DNA from 2 places in the Streptomyces sp. NBC_01428 genome. Region 1 is predicted to be linked to the other one. Evidence: riboswitches for the same ligand, from Rfam matches in the RefSeq annotation. Region 1 holds a riboswitch; the other holds the start of a gene.
The links. A riboswitch is a leader RNA that binds a small molecule or an ion and turns the genes downstream of it on or off. The one in region 1 is predicted to bind glycine.

Region 1 (11,109 bases):
ATCCCCGTACTGCCGATCACGGCCGCGACGAGGGCACCCCGCCCGAGGTCCGGCCACGGCCGCGTGCGGTCGAAGCCGATCACGCGCATGCCCTTGCCCTCGCGCATCAGCAGGTGCGCGACGAGCGCGACCGGCACCAGAGCGGACGCGATACCGAAGAGCTGCCAGGCCAGATCGAGCCACGGACGCCCCGGTGCGGCCGAGGCGTTGAGCGTGGCCGCCTGATCCTTCAAGCCCCCTGGTTTGGTGACCGATCCGACAAAGCTGATCAGGGCGGACACTCCGCTCGCACCGAGCGACAGCGCCAGGACGAGCAGCGTCTCATCCCGGAAAATCCGTCGTGTCAGCCCCGCTTCGGGAAAAGAATCGGCCACCGACCCCGCCTCCACCTGCACTCCCGCCTCCAGTTGAGTAATCGCGCCTCATCCCCATCTTCGCCCCGCTAGGGTCTCGAAAGAAGTTACGAAGATCGTGCGCGACAGGCCGTTGGGGGACACGGGCTCCGTACGGGGTGTACTTCCCCCTTTGCCTGTTTTACGGCTGTCCCACGGCTCAGGCTCACCGCGGAGGGACCACACCGTCATGGGACGTCACAGCTTGCCCGACGAGCGCCGGGCGGGCACCGCCGACCCCCGGATCCGCGCGCGCCGCCGCACGGTGGCCGTCGCGACCGTGCTCGTCCTCACCGTCGCCGGCGGCACGGCCGTGGCGGTCCGCGGCGGTCTGTTCTCCTTCGGCGGCTCCTGCAAGGACGACGCCGTGCACCTCACGGTGGCCGCGTCGCCGGACATCACGCCCGCCCTCACGGCCACCGCGGCGTACGCACGCGAGAAGAACATCACCTCGGACGGCCGCTGCCTCGACGTCCGGGTGACCGCTCGCGAGTCCTACAAGGTCACCGACTCGCTCCAGACCGGCAAGCCGACCGGCATACAGGTGTGGGTGCCCGACTCGGGGCTGTGGGTGGAGCGAGTCACCGGGTCCACCACCGCGACACAGGTCACCGGTGCCGGCAACGTCGCCTCCACCCCCGTCGGCGTCGCCATGGTCCCGGCGGCCGCGAAAACGCTCGGCTGGCCCGAGAAGACCTACGCATGGACCGAACTGGTCGGCGCGACGATGCAGGACGACAAGCTCAAGCTGGGCGCGGCCGACCCGACGCGCAGCTCGACGGGTCTGCTCGCCCTCACCCGGATCAGCGCGGCCGCGTCCCGCGTCAAGGGCGGTGACACCCAGGCCGCCGCCATGGCCAAGGCCCTCTCACAGCGCACCTCGGACAGCGACACCCAGGTCCTCGACACACTCCCCCGCGACGACTCCGGCACCGAGCGGGGCAACCCGAAGCGGAACCAGGCGCTGATCCTCTCCGAGCAGGCGGCGTTCGCGCACAACGCCTCGGACGAGGGCGGGCAGGACCTCGACCTGTTCTACCCGAAGGACGGCACTCCGCTCCTCGACTACCCCTACACCCTGGTCGACGAGGCAGGGCAGAACACCGACGAGAGCCGCGCCGCCCTGCGGTTCATGACCCTGCTGGGAGAGCCCGCACCGCAGAGGATCCTGCGGAAGTACGGCTTCCGAACGGACGCGCAGAGCCCGTCCAGGGCGCTGGTCACCGCGGCCGGCGGCAGCTCCCCGCAGCCGTACACCCGGACCGCCACGGAACCCGAGTCGCCCACCGCGGTCAAGGAAGCCCTCGGCATGTGGACGATCACGGTGCAGAGCGCCCGGATCACCACGGTCGTCGACGCCTCCGCGTCCATGAGCGAACCCGTGGCCGGGACCGACCAGTCCCGCATGGACGTCACCAAGTCGTCCCTGCTCCAGGCCCTCGCCACCTTCACGCCCGAGGACGAGATCGGGCTGTGGAAGTTCTCCACGAAGCTCGACGGCGACAAGGACTACCGCGTGCTCGTGCCCACCGCCCGGCTCGGCGACTCGAAGGGCGCCGGAACCCAGCGCGAGAAGCTGTCGGCGGCGTTCAGCTCCCTGAAGCCGGTCCCCGACGGGGCCACCGGCCTGTACGACACCACGCTCGCCGCGTACAAGGCGGCCGTCGCGTCCTACGCGAAGGGCAAGTTCAACGCGCTCGTCGTCCTGACGGACGGCGCCAACCAGGACCCGGGCAGCATCTCCCGCTCCAGTCTCGTCGCCGAGCTGCAGAAGCTGACCGACCCGGAGCGCCCGGTGCCGCTGATCGCGATCGCGGTGGGTCCCGACGCCGACAAGGAGGAGGTCGACCAGATCGCCAAGGCGACCGGTGGTTCGGGTCAGCAGGTCAACGACCCGGCACAGATCCACGCCGTCATGCTCAAGGCGATCGTGGCGGCCGGCTCCGGCATCACCGGCTGAGACGCCGGCAGCACGGGCCGACCACCGCCCCCGTCACCTCACGCCAGCGGAGCCGGCTTCGGCAGCCCGACCGGCCAGGTGTGCACCGGGTCCCCGAGGTGCATGAGTTCGCCGTAGCGCCTGGTCGTCGCGGCCAGGGCGGCGTCCCGCCCGAGGCCCTTCTCCAGTGCCCGGTGGAAGGTGGCGGCCTGCCAGGTCGCGCCGTTCGTACGCAGCCTGCAACGGTCCTCGATCACGCCCAGGTACAGGTCCCGGTCGGCGGGTTCGATGCCCCACGCGTCCAGGCCGGCGGCTGCCAGCGGGAGCAGCTCGTCGCGGATCAGGTGCGCGGCGTCCACCTGGGTGGTGCCGCTGTGGCGTCCGCGCCGCGGCCACTCCAGGCGCGCCTCGATGCCGTGCTTGCAGGCCGCGTCGAAGTTGGCGGCGGCGGCCTCGAAGGGAAGCCGCGTCCACACCGGCCGGGACTCCTCGGCCAGCGCGCGCACCAGCCCGTAGTAGAACGCGGCGTTGGCGACGACGTCGGTGACGGTCGGACCGGCGGGCAGCACCCGGTTCTCGACCCGCAGATGCGGAACGCCGTCGGCGATGTCGTACACGGGCCGGTTCCACCGGTACACCGTGCCGTTGTGCAGCACGAGTTCGGCGAGCTTCGGCACGCCGCCGGCGTTGAGCACCTCCAGCGGGTCCTCGTCGTCGCAGATGGGCAGCAGCGGCGGGAAGAACCGCAGGTTCTCCTCGAAGAGGTCGTACGCGGAGGTGACCCAGCGTTCACCGAACCACGTCCGGGGCCGGACCCCCTGCTCCATCAGTTCGGGCGGACGGGTGTCGGTGGACTGCTGGAAGAGCGGGGGCCGCGACTCACGCCACAGCTCGTGACCGAACAGGAAGGGCGAGTTGGCGCCGACGGCGACCTGCGGGGCGGCGACGACCTGTGCCGCGTTCCACACGTCCGCGAAGCGGCCCGGGGTGACCTGGAGGTGCAACTGCACGGAGGTGCAGGCGGCTTCGGGCGCGATGGATCCCGAGCGGCACACGAGGCGTTCCACCCCGTCGATGTCGAGCACGAAGTCCTCGCCGCGCGCCGCGACGATCTGGTCGTTGAGCAGCGCGTACCGGTCGACGTCCGACAGGTTCGCGGAGACCAGGTCGTCCTGTCCGAGCGTCGGCAGGATGCCGATCATCACGATTCCCGCGTCGACCTCGCTCGCCTTTCGATGGGCGTACGCGAGCGAGGTGCGCAACTCCTCGGCGAGCCGGTCGAATACCCGGCCGTCCAAGCGGTGTGGGGCTATGTTGACTTCCAGGTTGAACATGGCGAGTTCTGTCTGGAAATCCTTGCTCGCAATCCGCTCCAGTACTTCGGCATTCATCATGCGCGGCATGCCGTCGGGCCCCGCGAGATTCAATTCGATCTCCAGGCCCATCAGGTTCTTCGGCCGGTCGAACCTCTTCTCCTCCAGCAGCCTCTCCAGCACCGTCAGACACTGCCGGAGCTTGTCGCGGTGGCGCTGTCGGTCGCTCAGGTCGAACGGCCCTGCAACGACCTTCTCCCCCATCGCGATGTCCTTCCTCGACTGGGCAGGCCGACGATCCGGCGGCCTTGGTGTCCCGGGTACGGAGGATGATGCCCCGGCAACGCGATCCATAACGTCCCGCGCGCGCCCTTCGGCCGCTACGCTGGGGTCCGATTCCCCGGGCACATTCACGAGGCATGCGGCAATAAGCAAGTTTACCGGCGCCAAGATCTCGTGAAAAACGCCGACGAGTATCGGCCGACCGCTCCGGTGAAATATTCCGAGGTCACCGCCATGCGGCCACGCAGAACCGGGATGAAGCGCGCGTTTTCGCGACCGAATAGTGCCTTGTTCTTCATATTCGGGACGACTAGCCGAAACACTGTATGAACACGTGTCGTATAAACTCCGCTACCGAGGCAGAGAGTTTGCGCTCGCGGTCCTAGGTCCTGTCGTCACGGTGACGACGACAGGCGGCATTCCTGCCGGCGGATCCAGACCCCACGCCCCTCTGACCCGAGAGCTGACAGCGCCGTCCGCCCCCTCCCTCGCGCCACTGTGCCTGTCGAACGAGAGGCGACCCACCATGCCGCTGCACGTACCTCCGGCTCCCGCGCCCGCCCTGCGCACCGTCCTCACGGCACTCGGTTCTCCCACCGCCGTCCGCGAAGCCCGAACGCCCTCCCTGCGCCTGGCGCAGGGACCGATCACGCCCGAACTCCCGCTGCCCGTCCATGTCCTGGACCGCATCACGCCCGCGGGCGCGTCCACCACCCGGCTCGCGGGGTGGCGGTTCCTGCTCCGCAGCGGGGACCGCGCGGTGGCAGCCGCCGACACCATGCTGACGCCGGACGGCTGGGCCTTCTCGCGCTTCTTCGAGGGGCCTTACATCGCCGCCACGGAACACGCCCTGCGACAGGCCGAAGCCATGCACCAGCCCTACCAGGCACGTCTGTTGTCCGTACCCGAGCTGTACATGCTGACCCTCTGGCTGCACGGCGACATCACGGCCGACGGCGCCGACGGCCATCCGGCCGCCACCGACCTCCTCGTCCCCCTGGCCCCCGCCCCTCCCGGCATCGCCGCGCACCGCCCGCACCGCGTCGCCGAACTCCTCCCGGTGCTCACCCACCGGGTCACCCCCGTCACTCCCGGACCGCTGCTCGGCTCACCCGCCTGACCCGACGACCACCGTGCCCCGCGGCCGACGGCCGGCCGCGGGGCACAGCGCTGTCACGACCCCGGACCACCGGCCCGCTCATCGGGGCTCCACAACGCTCGTACGAGGGAGGACGCCCTCCCGACCCGACCGGACTAGCCCTATTCGGTCACCTCGAACCACCCGAAGAGGTACTGCAGTTGGGATGAACCGTCCGCACGGGTGATGCGTCATCAACCTGTGAGAAGCGGTGCCGTCAAATCCCTGCGGATCGACGCCCGTGGGGCAACACTGGGTTCCAGACCACACACCAACGGGGGGCGGCCATGAGTACTTCGAGCCGCGGGACAGACACCACATCCATCACTGACCTCTCGACCCAGCGAAAGATCCCACCCATGTGCCAGCACCAGCCACCGTGCCCGTCAGCCGCGTCCGCCGACCGGGAGTCCGCCCGTCTCGTGGCGCATCACCCGGAACAGGGATGGAGCCTGCTGTGCAACGGCGTTCTCCTCTTCGAGGACACCGGTGAGCTCCTGCCGGACGGCCGGATCATCGCCCCGCACCGCCCGCTGGGCGGCGCCGCGGTAATGACCGCTGCCTGACCCGCACACCCGGGCGGCCCCGACAGGGCCGCCCAGACAGACGAGGGGCCGGCCCGGAGACGTACTCTCCGAACCGGCCCCGACGCATCTCCGCGGGTGGTCACTGCGGGTGACCACCCGCGTTCGGTGTGCCGATCAGTCCTCGTAGGCGTCCAGCGGCGGGCAGGAGCAGACGAGGTTCCGGTCGCCGTAGGCCTGGTCGATCCGGCGGACCGGCGGCCAGTACTTGTCCGCTGCCGAGACACCGGCGGGGAACACGGCCTCCTCGCGGCTGTACGCGTGCTCCCAGTCACCGCCGAGCGCGGCGGCCGTGTGCGGCGCCCCCCGCAGCGGGTTGTCGTCGACGGCCCACTCGCCGGAGCCGACCTTCTCGATCTCCGCGCGGATCGCGATCATCGCGTCGCAGAACCGGTCCAGCTCGCCGAGGTCCTCGGACTCGGTCGGCTCGATCATCAGAGTGCCGGCCACCGGGAACGACATCGTCGGCGCGTGGAAGCCGTAGTCGATCAGGCGCTTGGCGATGTCGTCCACGCTGACGCCGGTCGCCTTGGTCAGCGGGCGCAGGTCGATGATGCACTCGTGCGCGACCAGTCCGCCGGGGCCGGTGTACAGCACCGGGTAGTGCGGCTCCAGGCGCTTGGCCACGTAGTTCGCGGACAGCACGGCCACCTGTGTGGCGCGCTTGAGACCCTCGCCGCCCATCAGCCGGACGTACGACCAGGAGATGGGCAGGATGCCCGCGGAACCCCACGGCGCGGCGGAGATCGGACCGACGCCCGTCTCGGGGCCGGCCTCGGGCTGCAGCGGGTGGTTCGGCAGGTACGGCGCCAGGTGCGCGCGCACGCCGACCGGGCCGACGCCGGGACCGCCGCCGCCGTGCGGGATGCAGAACGTCTTGTGCAGGTTGAGGTGCGAGACGTCGCCGCCGAAGTGGCCCGGCTTGGCGAGACCCACCAGGGCGTTCAGGTTGGCGCCGTCGACGTAGACCTGGCCGCCGGCCTCGTGCACCTGGGCGCAGATGTCGGCGACGTGCTCCTCGAACACACCGTGCGTCGAGGGGTAGGTGATCATCAGCACCGACAGCTCGTCGCGGTACTGCTCGATCTTGGCGCGCAGGTCCTCGACGTCGATTTCGCCGTCGTCGGCCGTCTTCACGACGACGACCTTCATTCCGGCCATCACGGCGCTCGCGGCGTTGGTGCCGTGGGCGGAGGACGGGATGAGACAGATGGTGCGCTGGTCGTCGCCGTTGGCGCGGTGGTAGCCGCGGACGGCCAGCAGACCGGCCAGCTCGCCCTGCGAACCGGCGTTGGGCTGCAGCGACACCTTGTCGTACCCGGTGACCTCGGCGAGCTGGTCCTCCAGCTCGTGGATGAGCGTGAGGTAGCCCTGGGCCTGCTCGGCGGGCGCGAAGGGGTGCATCTGCCCGAACTCGGGCCAGGTGACCGGCTCCATCTCCGTGGTCGCGTTGAGCTTCATCGTGCAGGAGCCCAGCGGGATCATGCCGCGGTCGAGCGCGTAGTCGCGGTCGGAGAGCTTCCGCAGGTAGCGCAGCATCGCGGTCTCGGAGCGGTGCTGGTGGAACACCGGGTGCGTGAGGTAGTCGTCGGTGCGCAGCAGCGCGGCTGGCAACGTGTCCTGCGCGCTCGCGTCCAGCGCCTCGACATCGCCCTCGACGCCGAACGCGGTCCACACGGCGGCGAGCTGCGCGCGCGTGGTCGTCTCGTCGCAGGAGATCGACACATGGTCGGCGTCCGCCCCGTGGACGTTGACGCCGAGGTCGCGGGCGCGCTCCACGACGGCGGCGGCGCGGCCCGGGACCCGCACGGTGAGCGTGTCGAAGTACGCGCCGTGCACGACCTCGACTCCGCCGGCGGTGAGCCCGGCGGCGAGCACCGTGGCGTAGCGGTGCGTGCGGCGCGCGATGGTCCGCAGCCCGTCGGGGCCGTGGTACACGGCGTACATGCCGGCCATCACGGCGAGGAGCACCTGGGCCGTGCAGATGTTGCTGGTCGCCTTCTCGCGACGGATGTGCTGCTCACGCGTCTGGAGGGCGAGGCGGTACGCCTTGTGCCCGTCGGCGTCCACGGACACACCGACGAGGCGGCCGGGGAGGCTGCGGGCGAACTTCTCGCGTACCGCCATGTAGCCGGCGTGCGGTCCGCCGAAGCCCATCGGGACACCGAAGCGCTGCGTCGTGCCGACGGCGATGTCCGCGTCGAGCTCGCCGGGCGAGGTGAGCAGCGTGAGGGCGAGCAGGTCGGCGGCGACGGTGACGACCGCGCCCAGCGCGTGCGCCTGCTCGATGAGCGGCTTGATGTCACGTACGGCACCGGAGGCACCCGGGTACTGGACGAGCACGCCGTTGATCTCGCGCCCGGCCAGGTCGGCCGGGATGCCCTCGGCGAGGTCGGCGACGACGACCTCGACGCCGGTCGGCTCGGCGCGGGTCTGGATGACCGCGATGGTCTGCGGCAGCGCGTCCGCGTCGACCAGGAAGAGGCCCTTCTTGTTCTTGCCCATGCGGCGGGACAGCGCCATCGCCTCGGCGGCGGCGGTGCCCTCGTCGAGCAGCGAGGCGCCCGAGGTGGGCAGACCGGTCAGCTCGGCGACGACGGTCTGGAAGTTCAGCAGCGCCTCGAGCCGGCCCTGCGAGATCTCCGGCTGGTACGGCGTGTACGCCGTGTACCAGGCCGGGTTCTCCATGACGTTGCGCAGGATCACCGGCGGCGTGAACGTGCCGTAGTAACCGAGGCCGATCATCGAGCCGAGCACCTGGTTGCGGTCCGCGAGCGAACGCAGCTCGGCCAGCACGTCGGCCTCGGTGCGCGCGGCCGGCAGCTTCAGGGCCTCGGCGTTCTTGATCACGTCCGGCACCGCGGCGGCCGTCAGCTCGTCGAGCGAGCCGTATCCGACCTGCGCGAGCATCTTGGCCCGGGCTTCGGAGTCGGGCCCGATGTGGCGCTGCTCGAAGGGGATTCCCTGTTCGAGCTCGGAGAGCGGAATGCGAGGGGCGGTCATTGCGGAGGCCTCCTGGTCTGACGCGACCTTCGAGGGGTACCCCGGCACGGGTACCCCGACGGCCTCCCCCTCTGTCATCTCAACCTGAGAGCTTCACCGGTCCGTCCGCTGACGTCCCGGCTTTCACCGTCGGTGAGGGCGGAGGCCATCGGCACCCGCCCTGCTTTCCAGAGTGACCTCGTCCGTGCGGTACGTGAGCCTGAGAGATTCCGGGGAGGATTTGCTCCTTCGGCGCCTCCGGTGAAGTCTGGAGGACTCTCCCGCACGGGATCAGCAGCCGTTGGCCAGCCTACCAGCGGGGACAAGACACCTGCCTTCGAGTGGCCGCCCGCCCGAAAGTGCTCTTTTGTAGTGCTTACGGATGTACTGCTTACGGATGAGTTTGCGACCACGTGGAGGGACCGTGCAGACCGACATCGATCCGCGCAACCTGATCGGCCGCAAGGCGTTCGACCGCAAGGGCACCAAGATCGGCACCATCGACGAGGTCTACCTCGACGACGCGACCGGGGTACCGGAATGGGCGGCCATACGCACCGGCCTGTTCAGCCGGGACGCGTTCGTCCCCCTGGAGCCCAGTGAGGTCGTCGAGGGGACCTTGCGCATCCCCTTCGACCGGGCCCTGATCAAGGACGCCCCCGACTTCGGCGTCGGCCGGCACCTCTCCCCCGAGCAGGAACTGCAGCTCTACCACCACTACGGACTCGACGTGGCGGCCCCTCCGCCGCCGCCGGACCGTGACTTCGGCCGGCTCGCGGGATCCGAGGACACCTGATCCACGGAGCCCGAGGGCACCTGGCCCCCTGGGCTTGAGACCACAGGGGCCGTCGGGTCGGCCTCCGGTACCCCGGCTCCCGACGCCCCCGGCTCCACGTCCGCGGGCGTCCGCCCCGGCTCCTCCGGTCTCCGCTCCACCAGCGGAAGCGGATCCGCCGGCTCCAGCCGAGGATCGTCCGTCCGGAAGGTCCGCACCCGGCCCGGCTCCGAGTACGGCGTCTCGAACCGCACCGTGACCCGCCCCAGACCGCTCCCCTGCACCCACCCGTGCCCGAACTCGGCATGCCGGACGTCGTGCCCCGCGGACCACCGTCGCTCCGCGGCCGGCTCCTTCCCGCCCTCGGGACCGTCCGGCTCCGCCTCCGCGAACTCCTGCGCCGACGGCTCCGCCGCGGCAACGGCCTCCGCGTGCGCCTGTGCCTGCGCCTGTGCGAACAGGTCCTCCTGCGTGTAGTCGGCGAGCCCGGAGACACCCACCCCGAGCAGCCGCACGCCCCCGGTCGTGTCCACACCCTCCAGCAGCCGCGCGGCGGCCTCCTGGACGACCCCGGGGTCGTCCGTGGGCCCGCGCAGCGTCTCGGACCGGGTCAGCGTCGAGAAGTCGTACCGGCGCACCTTCAGCACGATGGTCCGGCCCGACAGGCCCGCCCCGCGCAGCCGCCGCACACAGCGGTCCGCGAGCCGCGCCACCTCGAGGCCCACCCGGACCCGGTCGTGGATGTCCACGTCGTACGTGTCCTCCACCGACACCGACTTCGTCTCCCGGTCGGACACCACGGGCCGGTCGTCGCGCGCCAGCGCCATCGCGAACAGCGCGTGCCCATGGGCCTTCCCCAGCAGCCGTACGAGCTCGTCCTCGCCCGCCTCGGCGATCTCCTCGACCGTGGTGATCCCGGCCCGCCGCAGGTGGTCCCCCGTCGCCGGTCCGACGCCCGGCAGGGTCCGCACGGACATCGGCCCCAGCAGCTCGCGCTCGGTGCCCGGATCGATCAGCACCAGACCGTCGGGTTTCGCCTGCTCCGAGGCGATCTTGGCCAGCATCTTGGAGGCGGCGAGCCCCACCGATCCCGTGAGCCCCGTGACAGCTCTGATGTCCGCCCGCAGCTTCACCCCGGCCAGCCGTGCCGAGCGCTCGTCCCACGCCGTTCCGCCCGCTTCCAGGTCCACGAACGCCTCGTCCAGGCTCAGCGGCTCCACCAGCGGCGACAGGGCCCGCAGCAGGCCCATCACCTGCTCGCTGACCTCTTTGTAGAGAGCGAAGCGCGGCACCAGATACGCGGCGTTCGGCGCCCGGCGGCGCGCCTGTGCCATCGGCATCGCCGAGTTCACCCCGAAGACCCGGGCCTCGTACGAAGCGGTGGAGACGACCCCGCGGGGCCCGAGGCCGCCCACGACGACGGCCTTCCCGCGCAGACTCGGCTTGGACGCCTGCTCCGCCGAGGCGAAGAAGGCATCCATGTCGAGATGCAGGATCGTGGGCGCGGTTCTCACATGTCCGATGCTGCCCTACGCCACTGACAATGCCCCGGCAACGCCGGGGCATCAGGTCATCGGAAGCGCGCTTCGGTCACACGGCCCGGTTCCGTCTGCGAGCCAGCTCGTCGGCGGGATTGTTGGCGAGGAGCGTCTCCCCGGTGTCCACCCGCTCCCCGTGCAGCTGCGACAGGGCGCTCTCGACGTC
Region 2 (11,109 bases), 4.5 Mb from region 1:
ATTCAGCCAGAGACCGAAGTGGTCGGGGTAGAGGGTGCGGGCCACGTCCAGGCTGTCGACGACCTCGTACGAGCGGTTCCAGCCGCTGGCCGACAGCTCCTGGGCGGAGGTGACACAGGGCGCGTAACCGAAGCCGTCCACCTGCATGTTGCCGTACTGGGCGTCCGGGGAGCCGGACTGGCCGTGCCAGAGGAGCATCCACACCTGGCCGGACGAGGGGGTCGCGAGCGCGCGAAGGAGCGCCTCGTAGGCGTCGTAACGCCCGGGCGTCACCTGGCGCAGCATGTGCTCGACCTGCCCGGCCGCGGCCGTGCCCGACGCGCTCACCCTTCAACCGCCCCTTCGCGAACAAATCACGACGAACTCATCCAATACGCCTCAGGCGTCGGTGAGAACGTGCGTCAACACCTCGACCGGGCCATGAAACCAGCTTATGCGGCGAACGTCCTCCGCCGGGGGACGCCGTCGCGTGCTCCTTTCCGTCACGACGGACGGCCGTTCAGTGACCTGCCTGGTAGAAGGGCCGGACCTGGGCGCGCATCCAGTCGCCCACCGGGTCCTGGGTCACGTCGAGGAGGACCAGGTTCACCGGGATGTTCATCGGGACGCGGCCGAGGGCCCGGCCGAGGGCGTCGAGGGGGAGGGTGCGGGCCTCGCCCTCCCACAGGGAGAGTTCGACGCCGATGAACATGACCGGGGCGTCGCCCTCGATGCTGGCCAGGCAGCGGCGGGCGCTCAGCACGACGCCGGTGCCGGCGAACTCGGCGGAGGCCGCGGCGAGGAAGTCCACCGGGTCCTCCTGCCAGTCCGGTTCGAAGAGCCGCACCCGGCCGCCGCTCGCCGGTCCGTCCAGCGGGGTCCGCCCGGCCCGGCAGAGTTCGGCGACGGCGATCGGCGGCAGGGGCACGCCGACCACGCCGTCCGGGTTCACCGCGATGCCGACCTGCGGCGGGAGTCCGCGGGCGAACTCCGCGGCGGGCGCGATGGTGAACGACATGTGGCCGCCGGTGACCTGCCGGAACTGCTCCTCCGAGCTGAAGACGGGCACGTACACCTGGCCTTCGAGCTCCATCGTGGGCAGATCGAGCGGGCCGCTGTCGGGGCCGCCGCCGCTGGGCAGCGGCACCCAGACGAAGCTGCGGCCGAGCACCTCGACGATGCGGGCGCCCGCCGAGGCGGCTCCGCCCATGCCGAGGGCGGCGGACAGCACCTCCTCCAGCTCGTTGCCGGGCCAGCCGCCGTGCGGATGGGGGTGTGCCTGTGCCGGGAAGTCCATCTGTCTCTACCGCCTGCTTCGAACCACTGTTCCGGCTGGAAAGGTTAATGGGACGACACGGCCGGTCAGTGGCCGAAGTCGATCCTGCGCAGCACGTCGGCCGCCTCCCGGTCGATGAGGACCGCGGAACCGCAGCCCTCGGGAACGTCACCGCGCTCCACGGAGCGCAGCAGCCGGGCGACCGCGCCGCGGTGGCGGGCGAACGCGTAGCGCGAGACGCCCCGGCCGCGCTCGCGCTGGCCGTCCAGCGCGGTGTCCGGCGTGACGTCGAGCAGCAGCAGGTGCAGCGCGCCTCCCCGGCGGCGCGCCGCGCGGCCGAGCCAGCGGCGCACCCAGGCCTGGGTGCCGCAGTCGTGCACGACGACTCCGCCGTCGCCGCGCAGCGCCCGGCGCAGGCCGGCGTAGTGCGCGAGGCGGACCAGGGGGCGGTAGACCGCGTACGGCAGCAGGCGGGCCATCCGGCCGTCCCAACGGTCGCGGGTGTCCTGCGAGTCGACGCGCGTGCCCTCGACCGCCCGCCGCATCAGGGTCGACTTGCCGCTGCCGGGCAGTCCGGTGACCACGACGAGGTCGCGGGTGCCGAAGCGCAGACCGTGCGGGCTGTGCCCGGCACGGTCCCTCAGGTCTCGGACGACGGCCGCCGGGAGCGGGCCGCACGCCTCCCGGGCCGGTGCGCCGGTCTGCTCGGGCAGCGCGAGACCCGAGGTCGTCGCGTACACCGTGGTCCTGTTCACCGTGGCCGTCCTCCCCTTGGATGTGGAGTCCCATCCCCGTCGAGTGTAAAGAGAAGGTAATGCGCGGCGCTTCCCGTTTCGGTGCGCGGACTGCCACAGCACGGTTACAGATGCGGACTGCCCTGATCGGACGGGGCGTGCAATGATGGCCGCGCCAACTGCATACCGGCCGCTTGAATCCGCGCGGGAGAGTCCTGGGTACGTGTACCCGGGCGCCGAAGGAGCAAGTCCCTCCCTTGAATCTCTCAGGCCCCGTTACCGCGCGGGCGAGGCACATCTGAAAAGCGGGCCGCTCTCCGTGGCTCCACCCAAGGTGCAAATCAGGACCACCGTTTCGCGGGGTCGTGATGAACCTCTCAGGTTCCGATGACAGATGGGGAGGAACGACCTCGCCGTCATGCCTTGGGAGCCCCACCGATGAGCAGCACCACCCCCCGCCTCACCGCGCTCGACGCCCTGCACCGCTCGCTGGGCGCGACGATGACCGACTTCGCCGGCTGGGACATGCCGCTGCGCTACGGCTCGGAGCGCGACGAGCACCTCGCCGTCCGCACGAAGGCCGGCCTCTTCGACCTCTCGCACATGGGCGAGATCACCGTCACCGGCCCGCAGGCCGCCGAGCTCCTCGCCTTCGCGCTGGTCGGCAACATCGCCACCGTGGGCGTCGGCCGTGCCCGCTACACGATGATCTGCCAGGAGGACGGCGGCATCCTGGACGACCTGATCGTCTACCGGCTCGCCGAGCACGAGTTCATGGTCGTAGCGAACGCCTCCAACGCCCAGGTGGTGCTGGACGCGCTGACCGCACGCGCCGCCGGTTTCGACGCGGTGGTGCGCGACGACCGTGACGCGTACGCCCTGATCGCCGTGCAGGGACCCGAGTCCCCCGGCATCCTCGCGTCGCTCACCGACGCGGACCTGGACGGCCTGAAGTACTACGCGGGGCTGCCGGGCACCGTCGCCGGTGTGCCGGCGCTGATCGCCCGCACCGGCTACACGGGCGAGGACGGTTTCGAACTGTTCGTCGCGCCCTCCGACGCCGAGAAGGTGTGGCAGGCGCTGACCGACGCGGGCACCCCCGTCGGGCTGATCCCGTGCGGCCTGTCCTGCCGCGACACGCTGCGCCTGGAGGCGGGCATGCCGCTGTACGGGCACGAGCTGACGACCTCGCTGACCCCCTTCGACGCCGGCCTCGGACGGGTCGTGAAGTTCGAGAAGGAGGGCGACTTCGTGGGACGCGCCGCGCTCCAGGAGGCCGCCGAGGGCGCCGAGCAGAACCCGCCGCGGGTCCTGGTCGGCCTCGTCGCCGAGGGGCGTCGCGTGCCGCGCGCCGGGTACCCGGTGGTCTCCGGCGGCCAGGTCGTCGGAGAGATCACCTCGGGCGCCCCGTCGCCCACGCTGGGCAAGCCGATCGCGATGGCGTACGTCGACGCCGCGCACGCCGCGCCGGGCACCACCGGTGTCGGTGTGGACATCCGGGGCACCCACGAGCCCTACGAGGTCGTGGCGCTGCCCTTCTACAAGCGCCGGAAGTGACACTGGTCCGCACCGGCAGGCCGTGACACCGGCCCGCACGGACCACGGGCGTCGCGGCTCTCCGCGGCGCCGGACGGCACCCCCGGACGGGCTCGTCCGGGTGACGGACTCCCCCTTTCATCAGCACTCCCCCGCGTACAGGAGAATTCAGGCCATGAGCAACCCCCAGCAGCTCCGCTACAGCAAGGAGCACGAGTGGCTGTCCGTCGCCGAGGACGGCGTCGCGACCGTGGGCATCACCGAGTTCGCGGCCAACGCGCTCGGCGATGTCGTCTACGCCCAGCTTCCCGAGGTCGGTGACACGGTGACCGCGGGCGAGTCCTGCGGCGAGCTGGAGTCGACCAAGTCGGTCAGCGACCTGTACTCCCCCGTGGGCGGCGAGGTCGTCGAGGCCAACCAGGACGTGGTGGACGACCCGTCGCTGGTGAACTCGGCCCCCTTCGAGGGCGGCTGGCTGTTCAAGGTCCGCGTCGCCGACGAGCCCGAGGACCTGATGTCCGCCGACGAGTACGCCGCCTTCACCGCCGGCTGAGGAGTCACCGCATGTCGCTTCTGAACACCCCCCTGCACGAGCTGGACCCGGACGTCGCGGCCGCCGTCGACGCCGAGCTGCACCGCCAGCAGTCCACCCTGGAGATGATCGCCTCGGAGAACTTCGCTCCGGTCGCGGTCATGGAGGCCCAGGGCTCGGTCCTGACGAACAAGTACGCCGAGGGCTACCCCGGCCGCCGCTACTACGGCGGCTGCGAGCACGTCGACGTGGTCGAGCAGATCGCCATCGACCGGGTGAAGGCCCTGTTCGGCGCCGAGCACGCCAACGTGCAGCCGCACTCGGGCGCCCAGGCCAACGCGGCGGCGATGTTCGCGCTGCTCAAGCCGGGCGACACGATCATGGGTCTGAACCTCGCGCACGGCGGGCACCTCACCCACGGCATGAAGATCAACTTCTCCGGCAAGCTCTACGACGTGGTCGCCTACCACGTGGACGACGAGACCGGCCAGGTCGACATGGCCGAGGTCGAGCGCCTCGCCAAGGAGTCGCGTCCGAAGCTGATCGTCGCCGGCTGGTCCGCGTACCCGCGTCAGCTCGACTTCGCGGAGTTCCGCCGGATCGCCGACGAGGTCGGCGCGTACCTCATGGTCGACATGGCGCACTTCGCCGGCCTGGTGGCCGCGGGCCTGCACCCGAACCCGGTGCCGCACGCCCACGTCGTCACGACGACCACCCACAAGACCCTCGGCGGCCCCCGCGGCGGCGTGATCCTCTCGACGGCCGAGCTGGCCAAGAAGATCAACTCCGCGGTCTTCCCGGGTCAGCAGGGCGGTCCGCTGGAGCACGTGATCGCGGCCAAGGCCGTCTCCTTCAAGGTCGCCGCCACCGACGACTTCAAGGAGCGCCAGCAGCGCACGCTGGACGGCGCGCGCATCCTGGCCGAGCGCCTGGTACAGGACGACGCGAAGGCCGTGGGCGTGGACGTGCTGTCCGGCGGCACCGACGTGCACCTGGTCCTCGTCGACCTGCGCAACTCCGCGCTGGACGGGCAGCAGGCCGAGGACCGGCTCCACGAGGTCGGCATCACGGTCAACCGCAACGCCGTCCCGAACGACCCGCGCCCGCCGATGGTCACCTCCGGGCTGCGCATCGGCACGCCGGCGCTCGCCACCCGCGGGTTCACGACCGAGGACTTCACCGAGGTCGCCGACGTCATCGCCGAGGCGCTGAAGCCGGCCTACGACGCCGAGGCCCTCAAGGCCCGGGTGTCCGCTCTGGCCGACAAGCACCCGCTGTACCCCGGCCTGAAGTAGTTTCGTACGCTTCAGGCCGTACGTTTTTGTTCGTACGTTTTCACGGCGTACGGTTTTTGTTCGTACGGTTCGTTCCGTACGGGCGTCCGGGGCACCGCGCACACTGGAAGCAGCGCGGTGCCCCGTCCCATGCAGTCCCGCACCACCCCCGCCGGACAACGGCGTCCGGCGAAACCACCAAGGAGTTCCCCGTGGCCATCTCGGTCTTCGACCTGTTCTCGATCGGTATCGGCCCGTCCAGCTCCCACACGGTGGGCCCGATGCGCGCCGCACGCATGTTCGCCCGGCGGCTGCGCAACGAGGAGCTGCTGGCCCCGGTGACCTCGATACGCGCCGAGCTGTACGGCTCGCTGGGCGCGACCGGCCACGGGCACGGCACGCCCAAGGCGGTGCTGCTCGGCCTGGAGGGAGCCTCGCCGCGCACGGTCGACGTGGAGGGCGCCGACGACCGCGTGGAGCAGATCAAGGCGTCCGGCCGGCTCAGCCTGCTCGGCGAGCACGAGATCGACTTCTCCTTCGACGACGACCTGATCCTGCACCGCCGCAAGGCCCTGCCGTACCACGCGAACGGCATGACGATCTTCGCCTACGACGCCGCGGGCGACCTCGTCCTGGAGAAGACGTACTACTCGGTCGGCGGCGGCTTCGTGGTCGACGAGGACGCCGTCGGCGAGGACCGCATCAAGCTCGACGACACCGTCCTGAAGTACCCGTTCCGCACGGGTGACGAGCTGCTGCGGCTGACGAAGGAGACCGGCCTGTCGATCTCCGCGCTGATGCTGGAGAACGAGCGGGCCTGGCGCACCGAGGACGAGATCCGCGAGGGGCTCCTCGCCATCTGGCGCGTCATGCAGGCGTGCGTCTCGCGCGGCATGGCCCGCGAGGGCATCCTGCCGGGCGGCCTCAAGGTCCGCCGGCGCGCCGCCCACTCGGCCCGCCAGCTCCGCGCCGAGGGTGATCCGCTGGCCCACGCGATGGAGTGGATCACCCTCTACGCGATGGCGGTCAACGAGGAGAACGCCGCGGGCGGCCGGGTGGTGACCGCCCCGACCAACGGCGCGGCCGGCATCATCCCGGCGGTGCTGCACTACTACATCAACTTCGTGCCGGGCGCCGACGAGGAGGGCGTCGTGCGGTTCCTCCTCGCGGCGGGTGCCATCGGCATGCTCTTCAAGGAGAACGCGTCCATCTCCGGCGCCGAGGTCGGCTGCCAGGGCGAGGTCGGCTCGGCCTGCTCGATGGCGGCCGGCGCGCTCGCCGAGGTGCTCGGCGGCAGCCCCGAGCAGGTGGAGAACGCCGCCGAGATCGGCATGGAGCACAACCTCGGCCTGACCTGCGACCCGGTCGGCGGTCTGGTGCAGATCCCCTGCATCGAGCGCAACGGCATGGCCGCCGTGAAGGCCGTGACCGCCGCGAAGATGGCGATGCGCGGCGACGGCTCCCACAAGGTCTCCCTCGACAAGGTCATCAAGACCATGAAGGAGACCGGCGCCGACATGAGCGTGAAGTACAAGGAGACGGCCCGGGGCGGGCTCGCGGTGAACATCATCGAGTGCTGATCGCGTACGCCGGGTGCGGGTCGCTCCTCCGTGCGAGGGTGACACGGGTGAAGTCGGGGAACTCGAAGGGCAGTTGTTCCCCACGAAACCCGGGCACCACTCTGTGTGGCCCGCCCCCTGCACGGAGGCTCCCCCCATGCTGCGAGGCATCGACGTCAGCGCCTACCAGTCGTCCGCGTACGGAACCGACGGTCTGTCGTTCGTCTTCATCAAGGCGACCGAAGGCCGCTCGTACGTCAACCCGAAGCTCGCCGCCCAGGTGAAGACGGCCCGCGACGCCGAGTGCGTCGTGGGCTTCTACCACTTCCTGTGGCCCGGCGACATCACCGCCCAGGCCGAGTACTTCGTCGGCAAGGCCCCCGAGAAGGCGGGCGACCTGCTCGCCGTCGACTGGGAGACCACCGGCGAGGGCACCCACGCGAGCAACGCGGAGAAGGACCGCTTCATCCGCAAGGTCAAGGAGCTGCGCCCGCACCACCGGGTGGTGCTCTACACGAACCGGAACTTCTGGCTGAACATCGACACCACCTCGTACGCCGGCGACGGTCTCTGGATCGCCGACTACGTCTCCGCGGGAAAGCCCCGCATCAAGGCGAAGTGGCGCTTCCACCAGTACACGTCCGACCCGGTGGACAAGAATGTGGCGGACTTCGCGAGCAAGACCGCGCTGCGCACCTGGGCCGGCGGGGCGTAGCCGAGCGGAAGGAAGAGAGCGGACACATGGGCGGGACGGTCGCTGCGGTCAGCAGCAACGGGACGTACTCCTTCACCAAGCCGAACCGGACGGGCGTCACACTCCTCGCCGGGCTCGGCGTGGAGGGCGACGTGCACGCCGGGACGACGGTCAAGCACCGGTTCCGGATGCTGAAGGACCCGTCGCAGGTGAACCTTCGCCAGGTGCACCTCATCCACGAGGAGCTGTTCGACGAGGTGCGCGCGGCGGGTTTCGAGGTCACCGCCGGTCAGCTCGGGGAGAACGTCACCACCCGGGGCGTCGACCTGCTCGGGCTGCCCACCGGGACGCGGCTGCACCTGGGGGCGGAGGCCGTCGTCGAGGTGACCGGGCTGCGCAATCCCTGCGCCCAGATCGACACCTTCCGAAAGGGCCTCATGAAGCAGGTCGTCGGGCGGGACGAGGACGGGACGGTCCGCTTCAAGGCGGGGATCATGAGCGTCGTCCTCACCGGCGGGCCGGTGCGGCCCGGCGACTCCGTGACGGTGGAGCTGCCGGTCGGGCCGCACCGGCCCCTGGAGATCGTCTGACCTCCGGCCCGTGCCGGTGGCGCGGGTCAGCCGCGGAAGTCCGCCGGACGCTCCCGGGGCGCCTCGGCCAGGGCCTTCGTGACGGCGTCGACGCCCTCCTGGAGGCCGTAGACGGGCGTGCCGGGCTGCTGGCGCCAGGAGTCGTCCAGGCCGCCCGCGTCGACGGTGTCGAAGCCGATCTCGTCGATCAGGTCGCGCACCCGCTGCTTGGCCGCGGCGTCGTCACCGGCCACCGGGAGCGCCAAGCGGTCCGGTGCGCCGGCCGGGCGGGCGCGGTCCAGGATGTCCTGGGCGTAGGTGCCGTTGAAGGCCTTCACGACCGTGTGGCCGATCTGCTGCGCGGTCCAGCGGCTCTCGGTGAGACCGTCGTCCTCGATCGCGTCGATCCGGCCGTCGCGCTGCTGGGGGTAGTAGTTGCCCGTGTCGATGACGGCGACGCCCTCGGCGGCTCCGTCCAGGATGCCGTCGGGCAGGTTCGGGACCGCCTTGAGCGGGACCGTGACGACGACGATCTCGGCGCCGCGTGCCGCCTCCTCGACCGTGACGGGGGTCGCCCCGGTCTCCTCGGCGAGCGCGGTGAGCGTCTGGGGGCCGCGGGAGTTGGCGACGGACACGTCGTGCCCGGCGGCGGTGAACCGCCGGGTGAGGTTGCCGCCGATGTTGCCCGCGCCGATGATGCCGATCTTCATGAGAGACAGACCCTTCCGGGGTTGATGCTCCTGATGGGGATCAGCAACCCCGGGGACGGATGCCCTATTCCGGGCTGTGCGGCATCCGGGTGAAGAGGCCGAAAACACCACGCTCTCCGGCTGCTTCGGACCGCACCGAGGACGGCCCGCCGGGGCGGGTGACGCCGAAGGGGCGCCCGCCGGGATGACCGGTGGGCGCCCCTTCGGGGAGCGTCACTTGTTCAGGTGGACCCAGAACTCGTCGAACGAGAGGAGCTTGTCGCCGTTGAGGTCGCGGGCCGCGATGATGACCTCGGCCACCGACTCGGTGACGTTCCAGTCGCCGCCCTGGGCGAGCGCGGTCTTGAACTCGGCCGCCGTGATGAATCCATCACTGTCCGTGTCGATCCGCTCGAACTGCTTGCGTGCTTCCTCGATGTCGGCCACCCGGTCCGCCCCTTCGTCGTGCATCACTGCGTGCGTCACTGCGTTGTGTACGGAGGTCAGATTAACGGTCCGCGCGGGCCCGTAGTGCGGCGACCACCCAGGCGGACTCCGCCCGGTGCGCCGACGGTGAGGAGGCCGGTGCCGTCGTCGGTCAAGTCTGCGAGTCTGGGCCTTCCAATGGGTGGAGACTCAAGCGTCGAGGGGGCGGTCGTGGCCGGCACCGCACACGGGCTGGGGACCGTCGTGGCCGCCGCGGCACGGGGGATCTTCCCACCGCCCGACGGCTCCGTCACGGTCGTGCCGCAGCAGTGCGCGCGCGACGCCGGGGTCCTCGCCTTCACCGCGCACTCCGTGGTCTTCACGGACGAGGACGAGGGCTGGGTGCGCGCGACGCTGGCCGCCGTCGGCTGCGATCCGCTCGCCGCGGCCATGAACCCCCGGTTCCTCGCGGCGCTCATGGAGCGGACGGGACGCGCGCACGACACCGTCGACGTGATGTCCGTCGCCGCCCCGCTGTCCGGTCCGCCGCCCCTCGTCCTCACGGAACTGTCCGGTTCCGGCCATCCACGGGTCGCCGCCGCGCTCGGGCGGCGGGACGGTGTACGGGCCTGGGCGGCGGACGGCGGGACGGTCGTCCTCGGACACGGCGTCGGGGGCCGCCTGGAGGCCTCGGTCGAGGTGGCCGAGGACGTACGGCACCGGGGGCTGGGGCGGGCGCTCGCGACGGCGGCGCGGCACCTCACCGGCGAGCCGGTGTGGGCGCAGGTGGCGGCGGGGAACGCCCGCAGTCTGCGGGCGTTCCAGGCGGCCGGTTTCCGTCCCGTCGGGGCGGAGGCGCTGCTCACCGCGGTCTGAGCGGGCACCCGGGCGGGGGCGCCGGCTCCGGCGGTGCCGGGGGACGTGGGTCAGTGCCAGGGCTCGTAGTACGGATTGCTCTGGCAGTCGCTCATGATCTCGGTCCGGGTCCGCTTGTCGACCGGGCAGACGCCGACGACGTACTGGCGGGCGATACCGCCGGGGAAGGCCACCTCGTCCTGGCCGGCCCGGCGATGGGTGTCGCCGATGGTCTTGTTCACGTCGACGCCGCCGGGAGCGTCGATGTAGTAGTTGAAGCCCGCCGTGTTCCCGGCCTTGTAGAGATCGTGGTCGTACGTCGCCGCCACGTACGGCGAGGGCTGGTCGGCGCGGGTGTACTGCTCGATGTCGTACTGGCCGCCGACGACGTCCTTCGGATAGAAGCCCTGCTCGAAGACGGTCGCCGGGCCCCGGGAGTCGCTGCGGTACAGGGTGTCGCAGGTCCTGCGCCAGACCGGCTCCGGCGTGATGCGCCCGACGTCCACCCGCCGGTCGGCGGCGGCCTTGACCGGGTCGGTGAACTGGGGGCAGCTCGGGGCCGCGGCCCGGGTGGCGGGGGCGGCCGGGGCGGCGGGCGTCGCGGCGGTCGTCGCGAGGACGGCCCCGAGGGACAGGACGACGGCGGCGGCCCGCCGCCGCGGGCGATGGATGATCATGGGGAGCACGATCTCCGTTCCGCGGGGGCGGGCCGTGGACCGTCACCCGTACGACGGCGTGTCAGCTCAAGCGGGTCAACAGGCGCCGTTCTAGCGGAAGATGCCGGTGTGGCCGAGCGAGTAGCGGCCGGGCTGGGGGTACACGGCGAGTCCGTGCGGGCCGCTGCCGACGGGGATGCGGGCGAGCTGCACACCGGTGCGGGTGTCGATCGCGTACACCTCGGCGTTGTAGCGGCCGGAGAGCCACAGGACCTTGCCGTCCGCCGAGACGCCGCCCATGTCCGGGCTGCCGCCGTCCGGCAGGCGCCA

Region 2: linked by a shared signal. The riboswitch ahead of gcvT (glycine cleavage system aminomethyltransferase GcvT) and the one ahead of gcvP (aminomethyl-transferring glycine dehydrogenase) in region 1 are both predicted to bind glycine.

What each region holds. Positions count from the first base shown of each region.
Region 1 is NZ_CP109499.1:7,617,054-7,628,162, reverse strand. It holds gene OG406_RS33075 (CPBP family intramembrane glutamic endopeptidase) at 1-395, opposite strand, end outside; gene OG406_RS33070 (substrate-binding and VWA domain-containing protein) at 583-2,352, shown strand; gene OG406_RS33065 (glutamate-cysteine ligase family protein) at 2,391-3,908, opposite strand; gene OG406_RS33060 (hypothetical protein) at 4,453-5,046, shown strand; gene OG406_RS33055 (DUF5999 family protein) at 5,424-5,630, shown strand; gene gcvP (aminomethyl-transferring glycine dehydrogenase) at 5,766-8,651, opposite strand; glycine riboswitch at 8,829-8,924, opposite strand; gene OG406_RS33045 (PRC-barrel domain-containing protein) at 9,055-9,426, shown strand; gene OG406_RS33040 (DNA polymerase IV) at 9,348-10,919, opposite strand; gene OG406_RS33035 (MerR family transcriptional regulator) at 10,996-11,109, opposite strand, start outside.
Region 2 is NZ_CP109499.1:3,090,486-3,101,594, forward strand. It holds gene OG406_RS13235 (enhanced serine sensitivity protein SseB C-terminal domain-containing protein) at 1-327, opposite strand, end outside; gene OG406_RS13240 (enhanced serine sensitivity protein SseB) at 500-1,276, opposite strand; gene OG406_RS13245 (AAA family ATPase) at 1,342-2,010, opposite strand; glycine riboswitch at 2,185-2,281, shown strand; glycine riboswitch at 2,282-2,393, shown strand; gene gcvT (glycine cleavage system aminomethyltransferase GcvT) at 2,428-3,546, shown strand; gene gcvH (glycine cleavage system protein GcvH) at 3,701-4,078, shown strand; gene glyA (serine hydroxymethyltransferase) at 4,090-5,352, shown strand; gene OG406_RS13265 (L-serine ammonia-lyase) at 5,544-6,911, shown strand; gene OG406_RS13270 (glycoside hydrolase family 25 protein) at 7,048-7,605, shown strand; gene OG406_RS13275 (MOSC domain-containing protein) at 7,632-8,174, shown strand; gene OG406_RS13280 (NADPH-dependent F420 reductase) at 8,201-8,974, opposite strand; gene OG406_RS13285 (EF-hand domain-containing protein) at 9,077-9,289, opposite strand; gene OG406_RS13290 (GNAT family N-acetyltransferase) at 9,500-10,144, shown strand; gene OG406_RS13295 (ADP-ribosyltransferase) at 10,195-10,800, opposite strand; gene OG406_RS13300 (YncE family protein) at 10,891-11,109, opposite strand, start outside.